Regions from separate parts of the Chromobacterium paludis genome, predicted to be linked through region 2. Evidence: predicted binding sites of a transcription regulator. Region 2 holds the regulator's gene; the other holds the start of a gene.
The links. The regulator NrdR, encoded in region 2, represses ribonucleotide reductase genes. The targets are predictions, from matches to a motif close to AAANACNATATATNGTNTTT.
Positions count from the first base shown of each region.

Region 1 (6,953 bases), 990 kb from region 2:
CAGGTGGTGGAGCGGCTGGCCCTGCCTGAATTCCGCTTCGCCGACAGCCAAACCCGCTACTGGCGCGATGAGTCCGTCCAGCGCGGCGACACCATCGCCCGCGTGCTGAGCCGCGTGGGCGTGCGCGGCGACGAAGTGCGCGCGCTGCTCTACGGCGACAACCCGCAGGCCAAGAGCCTGGTCAAGCTGAAAGTGGGCGCCACGCTGTCCATGCAAACCAATGACGCCGGCGAGTTGTTCGGCCTGCGCTTCCTGCAGGACGACGACAACGGCGAGCAGATTCTCGTCGCGCTGGAAAAGCGCGACGGCAAATGGCAGGCCAGCAATGACCCGGTGGCGGCGGAAAGCGTGGAGACCGTGCGTTCCATCAACGTCAAGCGCAGCGCCGTATCCGAACTGGCGGCGGCCAACGTGCCCTCCGACATCCGCAGCCAGCTGGCCGAAGTTTTCGCCGATCAGTTCGACCTCGCCAGCCTGCGCGCCGGCGACCGCATCAACCTGGTGTACGAAACCATGGTCTACGCCGGCTCGCCCATCGCCAGCGGCAACCTGCTGGCGGTGTCCATCGAACGGCAAGGCAAGCTGTACCAGGCCTTTTACTTTGCCCATGACAGCGAAAGCGGCGCCTTCTATGACGCCGCCGGCAAGCCGGTGAAGAAGGGCTTCAGCCGCCAACCCGTGTCCGGCGCCCGCATCAGCTCCGGCTTCGGCCTGCGCAAACACCCCATCCTGCACACCCTGCGCATGCACACCGGCATAGACTACGCCGCCAGCGCCGGCACGCCCATCGTGGCGCCGGCCGACGGCGAAGTGGTCAAAGCCACGCGCGAAAACGGCTACGGCAATGTGGTGATGATCCGGCACAACGCCAAGCTGGCCACGCTGTACGCCCATATGCGCGGTTTTGCCAAGGGCATGAAGCCCGGCATCAAGGTCAAGGCGGGCCAGGTGATAGGCTATGTCGGCAGTACCGGCCGCTCCACCGGCGCGCACCTGCATTTTGAGGTTAGAATCAACGATCAGCCGGTAAACCCGGCCACCAACGCCCTGCCCACGCCGGGATTGAGCCGGACCCAGCTGGCCGAGTTCGGCGCCAAGCGCGTCCAGCTCAGCGCCAAGCTGAACCTGCTGCAAAACATCCCGGTCAATGTTGCCCAGATCGATTGATGAACGACCTATATATTGGAATGATGTCCGGCACCAGCCTGGACGGCGTGGACGCCGTGCTGGCGCGCTTCGACTCCGCCGGCCGCCCCACCCTGCTGGCGGACCACGCCCTGCCCTATCCTGCCGCCATCAAGGCGGAGGTGCTCGCCTTGCAGGCCCGCGGCCATGACGAGTTGCACCGCGCCGAGACCCTGGCCAACCGCCTGGCCGCGCTCTACGCCCAGGCCGCGCTTGGGCTGCTGGAACAGTCCGGCCATCGCCCCCAGGATATCCGCGCCATCGCCTGCCATGGCCAGACCATCCGCCATGCGCCGCACGATGGCTACACCATACAGCTGGGCAATATGGCGCGGCTGGCGGAACTGGCCGGCATCGACGTGATCGCGGACTTTCGCCGCCGCGACGTGGCCGCCGGCGGCCATGGCGCGCCGCTGGTTCCCGCTTTTCAGCAAGGCGCGTTCTCCAGCCCGGACGAAAACCGCGTCATCCTGAACATAGGCGGCATCAGCAATCTCGCCCGGCTGCACGCCGGGCAAGACGCCATCGGCTTCGACTGCGGCCCCGGCAATATGCTGATGGACGCCTGGTGCCTGCGGCACACCGGCCAAGCCTATGACGACGACGGCCGCTGGGCCGCCTCCGGCCGCATCCACGCCCCCCTGTTGGCCGCCATGCTGGCGGAACCGTATCTGAGCCAGACCCCGCCCAAAAGCACCGGCCGCGACCTGTTCGACGACGCTTGGCTGGAGGCCCGCCTATCCGCCCTGCCCGCGCCGCCGGCCGCCGCCGACGTGCAGGCCACCCTGCTCGCCTTCAGCGCGCGCTGCGCCGCGGACGCCATCGCCCAGCACTGCCCCGGCAACGAGGCCGTCTATGTCTGCGGCGGCGGCGCCCGCAACCGCGCGCTGCTGGCGGCCATCGGCAGCCTGCTGCCCGGCCAGCGCGTCGCGCCGATCGAAGAACTGGGCATGCCGGCGCAGCTGATCGAGGCCGTCGCCTTCGCCTGGCTGGGCTGGCGCTTCAACCAGCGCGCGCCGGGCAACCTGCCGGCCGTCACCGGCGCGCAGGGACCGCGCATCCTGGGCGCGCTGTACCCACGCTGAAATCGCAAGGCAGCATACAAAAACGTTGAAAGAAACTGGCTGCTGGCTATCATAGGCGCATCATCCTACTGACTAGTCCTTTCATGCCGCTGCCGCCACGCTTGCGCCGCCTTTCCGCCCTGCTCCCGCCCCTCTGCCTGAGCTTGGCTTTGGCATGCCTGCCGCGGGCAGCCGGGGCGGCCGAACTGCGCTGCGCCCCCAGCGGCAAACTCTACGACTACCGCTGGGCTTTGCTGCAACTGGCGTTGGACCATACGCGCAAGCCGGGCGGCGACGACACGATCAAGCAATTGGACACCGCGCACATCACCCAGGCCAGGCTGCTGGCGATGATGAAGGCTGGCGCCATCGACGTGATGGCGCTGGGCCCCAGCGTAGAGCGGCTGGCGGCGCTGCAACCGGTCAAGATAGACATCCTGCGCGGCTTGCTGGGCTACCGCGTTCTGCTGATACGCAAAAGCGACCAGCCGCGTTTCCAGCGCCTGAGCCCGGCAGAACTCAAGCGCAGCGTCCGTTTTGGCTTCAATAGCCAGTGGGCGGACCTTGCCATCCTGGAGGCCAACGGCCTGCAGCTGGTGACCTCGCCCAGCTACGAGGGGCTGTTCGCTATGCTGAGCGATCAGCGCTTCGACGCCTTTCCGCGCGGCATCAACGAATACGCCAAGGAGTTGGCGGTCTACGGACCGCGCTACCCGGACCTCGCCGCGGACAACAGCCATGCTCTGTTCATGCGTTTCCCGGTGTATTTCTGGGTGCGCAAGGGCAATGATGCGCTGGCCCAGCGCATCGAAACGGGGCTGATCCTGGCCCTGCGCGACGGCTCCTTCAAAAAGCTGTTCGTGCAATACCACCAGCCGGAAATCGCGCTGCTGAAACAAGAGACGCGCACCGTGCTCTACCTGCGCAACCCCATGTTCCCCGACCCGCTGCCGGACAGCGAATACCGCTGGTGGCTGCCGCCCTCCATCAAGATGCAGCCCCTGCCCTGAGCCCCGCCTCAATCTGACGGTAAACTTTCCATCCCATTATCGTAGCAAGCGCGCAACAGTGCGTTTACACAACATATAGTGGACCCCAGCCGCCGCCATGCCATGTGCTTGGGAGACCGCGGCTTTCCAAGGCTTGCGCCGCCCGCCCATTCATTGCCGTTTTTTTGCAGAAAAATTTCCACGGCGCGCAAAGCCAATAACGGCGCGGATTTCCGGTTTTCTGCGCAAAGTCAAGACTTGAACTGTGTCACCCTCAACACTAGAATTTGGGCAGTCCTAGCGGCGCAGACGGTATATATTGTGTTTACCCACAGCCCGCACACAGCTTTTCAACAGAATTGTCCACAAGCCGACCTGCCGCCAAGAATGCAGCGCGGCCGGACCTAAACTTCTCTTTATCGAGGGATACATGCAACTGACCACCTTTGAAGGGCAAACCGCCGCCGAACTCGGCCGCGCCGCCGCGCCGCAAGCCGATTTCAGCCAGTACAAAACCATCCGTCGCAATGGCGCGGTGGTGCCGTTCGAACCCGTCAAAATCTCCATCGCCATGACCAAGGCCTTCCTGGCCGTCATGGGCCAGCAAGGCGCCACCTCCGCCAGCATCCGCGACAAGGTGGCGCAACTGACGGAACAGGTGGTCAACGCGCTGATGCGCCGCAAACCGGAAGGCGGCGCCATCCACATCGAAGACATCCAGGACCAGGTGGAGCTGTCGCTGATGCGCTTCGGCGAGCACGACGTGGCCCGCGCCTACGTGCTGTACCGCGAACAGCGCTCGCAAGAACGCGCCGCCCGCGGCGAGGCCCTGGCCAATGTGCAGATCAACGTGCTGCGCAAGGACGGCCGCAAGCTGCCGCTGGACGTGGCCCGCCTGCGCGCCAGCATCGAAGCCGCCAGCAAGAACCTGGCCGGCATCGACGTGGACGCCATCCTGTCCGAAACCCTGAAGAACATCTACGACGGCGTGCCGGAAGAAGAAGTGGGCAAGTCCGCCATCCTGGCCGCCCGCTCCATGATCGAGCAAGACCCGGCTTACGATTACGTGACTGCCCGCCTGCTGATGGGCAACATCCGCCTGGAAATCCTGGGCGAGGCCGTCAGCCAGGACGAAATGGCCGCCCAATACGCGCCCTACTTCGCCGACTACGTGAAGAAGGGCATCGCCGCCGAGCTGCTGGACGAAAAGCTGGCCGAATACGACCTGAAAAAACTGGGCGCGGCGCTGGACGCCGAGCGCGACCTGCAATTTGGCTACCTGGGCCTGCAGACCCTGTACGACCGCTACTTCCTGCACATCGACGGCGCCCGCATCGAAATGCCGCAGGCCTTCTTCATGCGCGTGGCCATGGGCCTGGCGCTGAACGAAGTGAACCGCGAAGCCCGCGCCATCGAGTTCTACCAGCTGCTGTCCAGCTTCGACTTCATGTCGTCCACGCCCACGCTGTTCAACTCCGGCACCCGCCGCAGCCAGCTGTCCAGCTGCTACCTGACCACCATCGCCGATGACCTGGACGGCATCTACGAAGGCATCAAGGAAAACGCGCTGCTGTCCAAGTTCGCCGGCGGCCTGGGCAACGACTGGACCCCGGTGCGCGCCATGGGCAGCCACATCAAGGGCACCAACGGCAAGTCGCAAGGCGTGGTGCCGTTCCTGAAGGTAGTCAACGACACCGCCGTGGCGGTGAACCAGGGCGGCAAGCGCAAGGGCGCCGTCTGCGCCTACCTGGAAACCTGGCACGCCGACATCGAAGAATTCCTGGAGCTGCGCAAGAACACCGGCGACGACCGCCGCCGCACCCACGACATGAACACCGCCAACTGGATTCCGGACCTGTTCATGAAGCGCGTGATGGAAGGCGGCGAGTGGAGCCTGTTCTCCCCGTCGGAAACCCCGGACCTGCACGAGCTGTACGGCCAAGCCTTCGAAAAGGCCTACACCGCCTACGAAGCCAAGGGCAAGCGCGGCGAGCTGAAGGTGTACAAGCAGATTCCGGCGCTGAGCCTGTGGCGCAAGATGCTGACCATGCTGTTTGAAACCGGCCACCCGTGGTTCACCTTCAAGGATCCGTGCAACATCCGCAGCCCGCAGCAGCACCGCGGCGTGGTGCACAGCTCCAACCTGTGCACCGAGATCACGCTGAATACCAGCGACGACGAAATCGCCGTCTGCAACCTGGGTTCGGTCAACCTGTCCGCCCACCTCAAGGCTGACGGCACGCTGGACAGCGAAAAGCTGCAGCGCACCATCCGCACCGCCCTGCGCATGCTGGACAACGTGATCGACATCAACTTCTACCCGGTGGTGAAGGCGCGCAACTCCAACCTGAAGCATCGCCCGGTGGGCATGGGCATCATGGGCTTCCAGGACTGCCTGCATCAAAAGCGCGTGGCCTACGGCTCCGACGCCGCGGTGGAGTTTGCCGACGAATCCATGGAAATGGTGGCTTACTACGCCTACCTGGCCTCCACCGAACTGGCGGAAGAGCGCGGCCGCTACCCGTCGTACAGCGGCAGCCTGTGGGACCGCGGCATCCTGCCGCAGGACAGCATCAACCTGCTGGCGGCCGAGCGCGGCGGCTACCTGGAAATGGACCGTACCGAGCGCCTGGACTGGAGCGTGGTGCGCGCCCGCATCAAGCAATACGGCATGCGCAACAGCAACTGCCTGGCCATCGCCCCGACCGCGACCATCGCCAACATCATCGGCGTGTCGGCAAGCATCGAACCGACCTACCAGAACCTGTTCGTGAAGTCCAACCTGTCCGGCGAATTCACCGTCACCAACGAATATCTGGTGCGCGACCTGAAAGCCGCCGGCCTGTGGGATGAAGTGATGGTAGCCGACCTGAAATACTTCGACGGCAGCCTGGGCCAGATCGACCGCGTGCCGGCCGAGCTGAAAGCCATCTACGCCACCGCCTTCGAGCTGGACCCGCGCTGGCTGGTGGAAGCCGCCTCGCGCCGCCAAAAGTGGATCGACCAAGCGCAGTCGCTGAACCTGTACATGGCCGGCGCCTCCGGCAAGAAGCTGGACGAGCTGTACAAGCATGCCTGGCTGCGCGGCGTGAAGACCACCTACTACCTGCGCACCCTGGCCGCCACCAGCGCCGAGAAGTCCACCGGCCGCGGCGGCGAGCTGAACGCCGTCTCCAGCCAGGCGCAAACCGCGCCGGCCGCCGTGGACAACACCCCGGCCACCGACGCCAAGTTCTGCAGCATCGACAACCCCGATTGCGAATCCTGCCAATAAGGCAGATTTCGTAGGGCGGAAGCCCCCTTGGGGGCGTTCCGCCTAGTCGGAGCATCAGACGAAAGCCTCCAAAGGAGGCGTTCCGCCAACCGGCATACCCATCTTCAAACCGCTTGCCAGCAGGCGGTTTCTGGATGTGAAAGCAAGACGGCAACCCGCAGCAAAAGCAGCAGACCCATGACGCAACGAGAGCGACTATGAGCCTGGAAGCCTTTTTCAAACACTACCGCGACAGCTATTCGCAACTGGACTGCGCAGGCGTGACCGGCCACTTCACCGTGCCCTTCACCGCCATCCACCAGGGCGAGCTGACCGGTTGGCTGGACATGCCGTCTTTGATCGACACCACGGCGGCGCTGCTACAGTGGTACCGCAGCCAGGGCTTTGTCAGCGCCAGCCACCAGCTGGAAAGCGTCACCCCGCTGGGCGCGGGCGCCGCCA
Region 1 covers NZ_CP043473.1:1,377,283-1,384,235, reverse strand. Annotated here, with positions in the region: gene FYK34_RS06275 (peptidoglycan DD-metalloendopeptidase family protein) at 1-1,167, shown strand, start outside; gene FYK34_RS06270 (anhydro-N-acetylmuramic acid kinase) at 1,167-2,270, shown strand; gene FYK34_RS06265 (substrate-binding periplasmic protein) at 2,420-3,259, shown strand; gene FYK34_RS06260 (ribonucleoside-diphosphate reductase subunit alpha) at 3,669-6,512, shown strand; gene FYK34_RS06255 (hypothetical protein) at 6,710-6,953, shown strand, end outside.
Region 1: the regulator NrdR is predicted to act here: its motif matches at 3,546-3,565, upstream of FYK34_RS06260 (ribonucleoside-diphosphate reductase subunit alpha).

Region 2 (6,953 bases):
TCCGTCCAGTGAATATCCTGCAGGCAGCCGTCGCGGTAGTTGCCGCGGGTATCCATGCCCAGATAGGCCATCATCTTCTCATCCCACAGCGCCGGCACGTCCTCCGCCTCGATCTCGCCATTGATCAGCGCGCGCTCGATCTCGAAGCGCAGGATCACGTGGGCCGGGTAGCATAATTCGTCCGCATCGACGCGGATATAGCCCGGCTGGACCCGGGTATACAGTCGCGCCAGATTGTCGGCGGCAAAGGCAGGCTGATCGCCGAAGCGGCGGCGAATCAGCGGCGCGATCAGCTGCAGGAAGCCGCGGCTGCGGCCCAGCTGCATCTCGAACGACAGGCTCTGGCTTTCATGGATGCCCATGGAGCGCGCGCGGCCCATCGGCTGCTCCAGCCAGGCGGGCGGCAGCCCCTGTTCATAGCGCGCATGGCCGGTCTCGTGGATGATGCCCATCAGGCTTTGCACAAAATCGTCTTCGCGATAGCGGGTGGTGATGCGGACATCCTCCGGCACGCCGCCGCAGAATGGGTGATTGCTGACGTCCAGCCGGCCGGCGTCGAAATCGAAGCCCAACAGCCCCATCACTTCCAGTCCCAGATCGCGCTGCTTCTCCACCGGGAACGGACCCTCCGGCTGGATCACCATTTCGCCGGCCTGCTTGGCGCGCACTTGTGCGATCAGGCCGGGCAGCCAGGACTTGACGTCATCGAAGATGCGCGCGATGTCGGCGCTTTGCATGCCGGGCTCGTACTTGTCCAGCAGCGCGTCGTAGCGGCTGACGCCGTTCGCCTCCGCCAGCAGCTTGGCTTCCTCGCGCGCCAGCCGCAGCACTTCGCGGAAATTGGGCAAGAAGCCCTGCCAATCATTGTTCTTGCGTTGGTCGCGCCAGGCATGCTCGCAACGCGCGGCGGCCAGGGCCTTGGCCTCCACCAGCTCCGCCGGCAGCAGATTGGCCTGCGCCCATTCGCGGCGCATCTCGCGCAGGTTGGCGCGTTCCTGCTCGCTCAGCGCTTCCTGCTCTGCCGCTTGCAGCTGCGCTTTCAACTCCGGCGCGGTGATCAGCTGGTGCATCAACACTTGCAGCTCGGCCTGGGCCGCGGCGCGGGCCTCATTGCCCTTGGGCGGCATCATCGCCGCCTGGTCCCAGCTGGCAATGGCGCCAAGATGGCCAAAGCGATGCAGGCGTTGAAAGGTTTGGCTCAGGCTCTGATAGGCCTTTTGATTAGACATGGCGCTCTCCCTTGTAGCATGGCGTTCACGGCATGCTCACATGCCATTAGCTGATGGTCAAGCGCGCCGCATCTCCCTGGATCGCAAAGTAAAATCAAGCAGAAGATACAAAACCATCAAGCCAATCATGAGTTTTGATCATTCTGTAGTTTGGCCGGTGCCACCCGCTTGTGCGCAAAGGGAAAGGACTGCCAGTAGGGATAGTATTCACGCACCAGCAGGCGCAGGGCATCCCCTTCTTCCGGCGTCGCCAGGTGCAGCAACAGGGCGTCTACGGCCATGCGGTAGCTATTGGCGTCACAGGGATGCGGGTCCAGCAAGAACAAAAGGACTTGCAGCAGGCGCCGGCGGCGGTCTATCTCCTCCTCGGCCATGCCGTCCTCAAACAGCTTGCCCAGGTAAAGGTCGAGCGAAGGCGGGAAATGGTTGAAATCCATGCGCCGCATCAGCTGCTGCAAGGCATCCAGCGAGCCCAGCAGGGGCATGGCAAGGTTGCGGATGGTGAAGCTGGCACCGGCGGTGATCTCCATCACCTTCTTCATGTCATCCAGCCAAAAATAAAAGAACTCGCGCGCGCAGGTCACGGCCAGCAGCTTTTCCTCGACTGGGCATGCCGCCACGAAGGCATCCACGCCGGCATGGTAGCTGTCGACGTCGCGGCGCCGGCCCGCCAGGCTGTCCAGCAGCCGCTGCAACAGCTGGCGTCTGGCCGAGACCACCTCCGGCGCGGCGCCCAGCTTTTCGATCAAATGCAGATAGGCCGTCAATGCCTCCGTCAACGCCGCCACTTTGTCTCCTCATTGCCTTGCGCCTCACCTACAGCATATAACGCGGCGCGCGCCGATATGATGACCATGACCCCTAGGGGCGGTTGACGTTTGGCGAGCGGATCGCGCTTGAGCTATGCCGCCCCCGCAGGATCGGGCGCGTTTCGCGCCGACTCATCGGGGTCCCGCGCGGGCAGAGCATGCAAGGCGGCACGCCGCGATTCGCCCGAGCGCGCCACCGCGCGGCAAGCCTTAACCGCCCCTATGCCGCAGGCTGCGGACGCAGACTCAGCCGCAGATCCGCCCCCACCTTGCGCGCGTCGGCGATGTCCAGCCTGATCTTGTCCGTCAGACTTTCCAGCGCAGGCCAGGCGAACAGTCCGCGCGCCGCATCGCCGGCCAGCGACGGCGCCAAGTACAGCACGATCTCGTCCACCAGCCCGGCACGCAGCAGGGCGCCGTTCAGTCCGGCGCCCGCCTCTATCATCAATTCATTGACGCCGCGGCCCGCCAGCTGCGTCAACAAGTCCGCCAGGTCCGCCTTGCCGTCTCGACGCCCAACCACCAGCGCCTCCACTCCGCGCGCGCGGAACGGTTCCAGCCGCGCCTCGTCCGCCACGCAAGTGGCCAATAAAGCGCGCCCGCCCTGATAAACGCGGCTGGCCGGATCGGCGCGCAGATCGCCGTCCAGCACCACGCGCCAGGGTTGCACCGCCACGGGGAAGTCGCGCACCGTCAGCTGCGGATCATCGGCCAGCACCGTGCCGCTGCCGGTGAGGATGGCGCAATGCGCGGCGCGCAGCCGCTGCACGTCCAGCCGCGCCTGCGGCCCGGTGATCCACTTGCTCACGCCGTTGAGCAGCGCGGTCTTGCCGTCCAGCGTGGCGGCGGCCTTCAGCGTCACCCAGGGCCGGCCGCGCTCCACGCGCGACAGGAAGCCGCGATGCACGCGGCGAGCCTCCGCCTCCATCAAGCCGGCGGTTGCGTCTATGCCCGCCGCCCGCAGCATGGCGATGCCGCGCCCGGCCACCTCATGATAAGGGTCGACCATGGCCGCCGCCACGCGGCTTATGCCTTCCTTGATCAAACGCTCGGCGCAGGGGGGCGTGCGGCCGTGATGGCTGCACGGTTCCAGGGTGACATAGGCGGTGGCGCCGCGCGGACTGTCGCCGCGCGCCAGGCAGTCCTTGATCGCCTGGATTTCCGCGTGATCGGAGCCGACGGCCAGGGTCGCGCCCTCGCCTATGACCGCGCCGTCGCGCACCAACACGCAGCCCACGCCGGGATTGGGCGCGGCGCGCCGCGTCGCCCCCTCGGCCAGGCGCAGCGCGCGCTGCATGAACACATAGTCGTCGGCGCTGTATTCCATCATTCCCGCTTTTTCCATTCCTCGGCCAACAGGCCGTAACAACGCATATTCCAGAAGCGCCCGTTCAGCCACTGCGCGTCGCGCAGCTCGCCCTCCAGCCGAAAGCCCAGGCTTTCCGCCACCTTGCAGCTGCGGATGTTTTCCGGCGCGCAGCCCAGCTCCACCCTATGCAAGCCCATTTCGTGGAAGGCGTGCTCCAGCAATTGCTCCATCGCCCGCCGCATCACCCCGCGCCCGACGTGATGGTCAGCCAGCCAATAGCCGACGCGAGCGGAGCGATGCGCCTGGCTGACGCCATGCAGCGAGCAGCTGCCGGCGATTTCGCCATCGACAAGAATCAGCCTATGCGCGCAGCGGCCTTCTTCGTTCCCCTGGGCCTGCAGCCGCAGAAAAGCCTCGGTATCAGCCGCCGATTGCGGCTTGACGATGCCGGCCATCCATTGCGCCAAGGTGGCGCGATAGCGGTCGATCAGAGCGTAGACCGCCGCGGCGTCGCGCTCCGGCACGGCCGGACGAATGCTCACCTCGCTCATCGCCGCGCCCTCCACTCCCGCGCCAGCATGCTGTACTGGCAAGCATCGTGATAGTCGCCATGCAGACGGAGCCCGTCGCGCCGCACGCCTTCGAGGGCAAAGCCCAAGCGCTCCGCCACCGCGCGGCTGCGCGCATTGTCCATGCCCGCCAGAATGACCAGGCGGTTCAATCCCAGCTCGCCAAAGCCAAGGTCCAGCATCCGCGCCACCGCGCCGCTCATCGCGCCGCGGCCGACGAAACGGTCCGCCAGCCAATAGCCCAGCAGGCCTGAATCATTCAGCGCGCTGATGCCGTGGATGTCTATGCAGCCGGCCAGTTCGCCGTCCAGCTCGATCAGCCGGCAAGCGCAGCCGCCGCCGTTGCGCGCGCCTTCGGCGACGCCGGCCAGGAATTGCCGGCTGTCTTCCACGGTTTGCGTGGCGTCCACCCAGGGCAGCCAGGCGCGCAGGCTGGCGCGGCTTTCGTCAATCAAGGCAAACAGCCGCTCGGCGTGGATGACATCGGGCGGCAGCAGGGCAATAGCTTCGAGAGTGGCGGCAGTCATGGCTCAATCCAAAATGACAAATAGATTAAACATATGTATCAACCACCGCCAAGACTGTCAATGCGATGACTTCTGGATTTCCTCGATCGCATCGGTAAATTCGGAAATATCCTGAAAACTGCGGTAAACCGAGGCAAAACGGACATAGGCCACCTTGTCCAGCCGCGCCAGTTCATTCATCACCATCTCGCCTATCTGGCGGCTGCTCACCTCGCGCTCGCCCAGCTGCAGCAGCTTGTGGCAGATGCGGTCTATCGCCTCGTCCACCAGGGTGGTGGACACCGGCCGCTTGTGCAGCGCCCGCAGAAAACTGGTGCGCACTTTCTCGATGTCGAACTCGGAGCGATGTCCGGCCGCCTTCACCACCTGCGGCATGCGCACGTCGGCGGTTTCAAAGGTCGTGAAACGCTTGTCGCAGGCCGGGCAGCGCCGCCGCCGGCGGATGCTGCTGCCGTCCTCGCTGACGCGGGAGTCGATCACCTGAGTGTCCGGGTTGCCGCAGAACGCGCATTTCATGACAAAAATCCTGAGAGTTGCAATAAGCGAATGTTATCAGCAAAGGCCAGCCAATACATCGAAGCCATGAAAAAAGCCGCCCGTCAAGGGGCGGCTTGCTTGCAACCGAATAGCGCGGCGCTTACTTGGCGTACACCGGGAAACGGTGGCACAGCGCGGTGGCCTTCTCGGCAACGCGGGCGATCAACGCGTCGTCGTTCGGGTTGTCCAGCACGTCGGCGACCAGATTCGCCACTTCGATGGCCTCGGCTTCCTTGAAGCCGCGGGTGGTGATGGCCGGGGAGCCGATGCGGATGCCGGAGGTGACGAACGGGGTTTCCGGATCGTTCGGGATGGCGTTCTTGTTGACCGTGATGTGGGCGCGGCCCAGCAGCGAGTCGGCTTGCTTGCCGGTCAGGCCCTTGGCGCGCAGGTCGACCAGGAACACGTGGCTCTCGGTGCGGCCGGACACGATGCGCAGGCCGCGCTCGGCCAGGGTCTTGGCCATGATGGCGGCGTTCTTGATCACTTGTTCCTGATACGCCTTGAATTCCGGCTGCAGCGCTTCCTTGAAGGCGACGGCCTTGGCGGCGATCACATGCTCCAGCGGGCCGCCTTGCAGCGTCGGGAACACATTGCTGTTGATGCTCTTCTCGAACTCCGCGCGGGCCAGGATGATGCCGCCGCGCGGGCCGCGCAGGGTCTTGTGGGTGGTGGAGGTCACGAAGTCGGCGTGCGGCACCGGGTTCGGGTACAGGCCCGCGGCCACCAGGCCGGCGTAGTGAGCCATGTCCACCATGAAGTAAGCGCCTACTTTCTTGGCGATCTGACCCATGCGCTCGAAGTCGAAGCGCAAGGCGTAGGCGGATGCGCCGCCGATGATCAGCTTGGGCTTGGTTTCCATCGCCACGCGCTCCATGTCGTCGTAGTCGATTTCTTCCTTGTCGTTCAGGCCGTAGGCGACGATGTTGAACATCTTGCCGGACAGGTTGGCCGGGGAGCCGTGGGTCAGGTGGCCGCCGTGGCCCAGATTCATGCCCATCACCGTGTCGCCCGGCTTCAGGATGGAGAAGTACACCGCCTGATTGGCCTGGGAGCCGGAGTGCGGCTGGACGTTGGCGTATTCCGCGCCGAACAGCTGCTTGACGCGGTCGATGGCCAATTGCTCAACGACGTCCACATGCTCACAACCGCCGTAGAAGCGCTTGCCCGGGTAACCTTCGGCGTACTTGTTGGTCAGCTGGGAGCCTTGGGCTTCCATGACGGCCGGGCTGGTGTAGTTTTCCGAGGCGATCAGCTCGATGTGATCTTCCTGGCGTTGGCATTCCGCGGCAATGGCGGCGGCGAGTTCGGGGTCGAATTTGGCGATCGTCTGGTCAGCAGCGAACATCTTTGACTCATCCATCAAAGGGTTAACGATGGGGCCATTCTACACGAAATGGACTGGATGAAATCTTGACGTGGAATTGTCTTTGCAAGCGCTTGCTCTCGATCAAGCACAAGCAGGCAAGGCAGGCAACCCGCCTTTGGATCAGAGCAATAAAAAACCAATCAACTACATTCAAGTGGCACCCGATACTGGAAAAACAACCACGCCGGGCAGCATCTTGTTAAACAGTCAAAGTCCGCTCATTTTGGAGGGTTTATGAACAACCGCTTTGTGCCGCAAGGCAGCTATCTGCTGACCGCTAACAGCGTTTCCGTCCACTTGTATTGCGAGTCGCAAAAACGCAATGGCCAATGGATCCCGGCCGGCTTCGACCTGACTCAACTGAACGGCGGCCTGGTCAACCTGGACGGCTCGCTGCATGTCGAAGTGGATGCCGAACCGCAAAAGGGCTATATCCCGAACGGCTCTTACGCGCAAACCAGCCGCAACATCAAGGTGATCCTGAGCGCCCAATGCCGCAAGATGGATGGCAGCTGGCAATGGTCCACGCTGGACATCACCGGCTACCAGCAAGTGCCGGGAGAAATCGTGAACGATAACGGGGTGCTGACCCTGTAAGCTCCGG
Region 2 covers NZ_CP043473.1:391,511-398,463, reverse strand. Annotated here, with positions in the region: gene FYK34_RS01885 (carboxypeptidase M32) at 1-1,229, opposite strand, end outside; gene FYK34_RS01880 (hypothetical protein) at 1,355-2,017, opposite strand; gene ribD (bifunctional diaminohydroxyphosphoribosylaminopyrimidine deaminase/5-amino-6-(5-phosphoribosylamino)uracil reductase RibD) at 2,259-3,368, opposite strand; gene FYK34_RS01870 (GNAT family N-acetyltransferase) at 3,365-3,898, opposite strand; gene FYK34_RS01865 (GNAT family N-acetyltransferase) at 3,895-4,443, opposite strand; gene nrdR (transcriptional regulator NrdR) at 4,501-4,959, opposite strand; gene glyA (serine hydroxymethyltransferase) at 5,081-6,328, opposite strand; gene FYK34_RS01850 (hypothetical protein) at 6,399-6,587, shown strand; gene FYK34_RS01845 (cyanovirin) at 6,584-6,946, shown strand.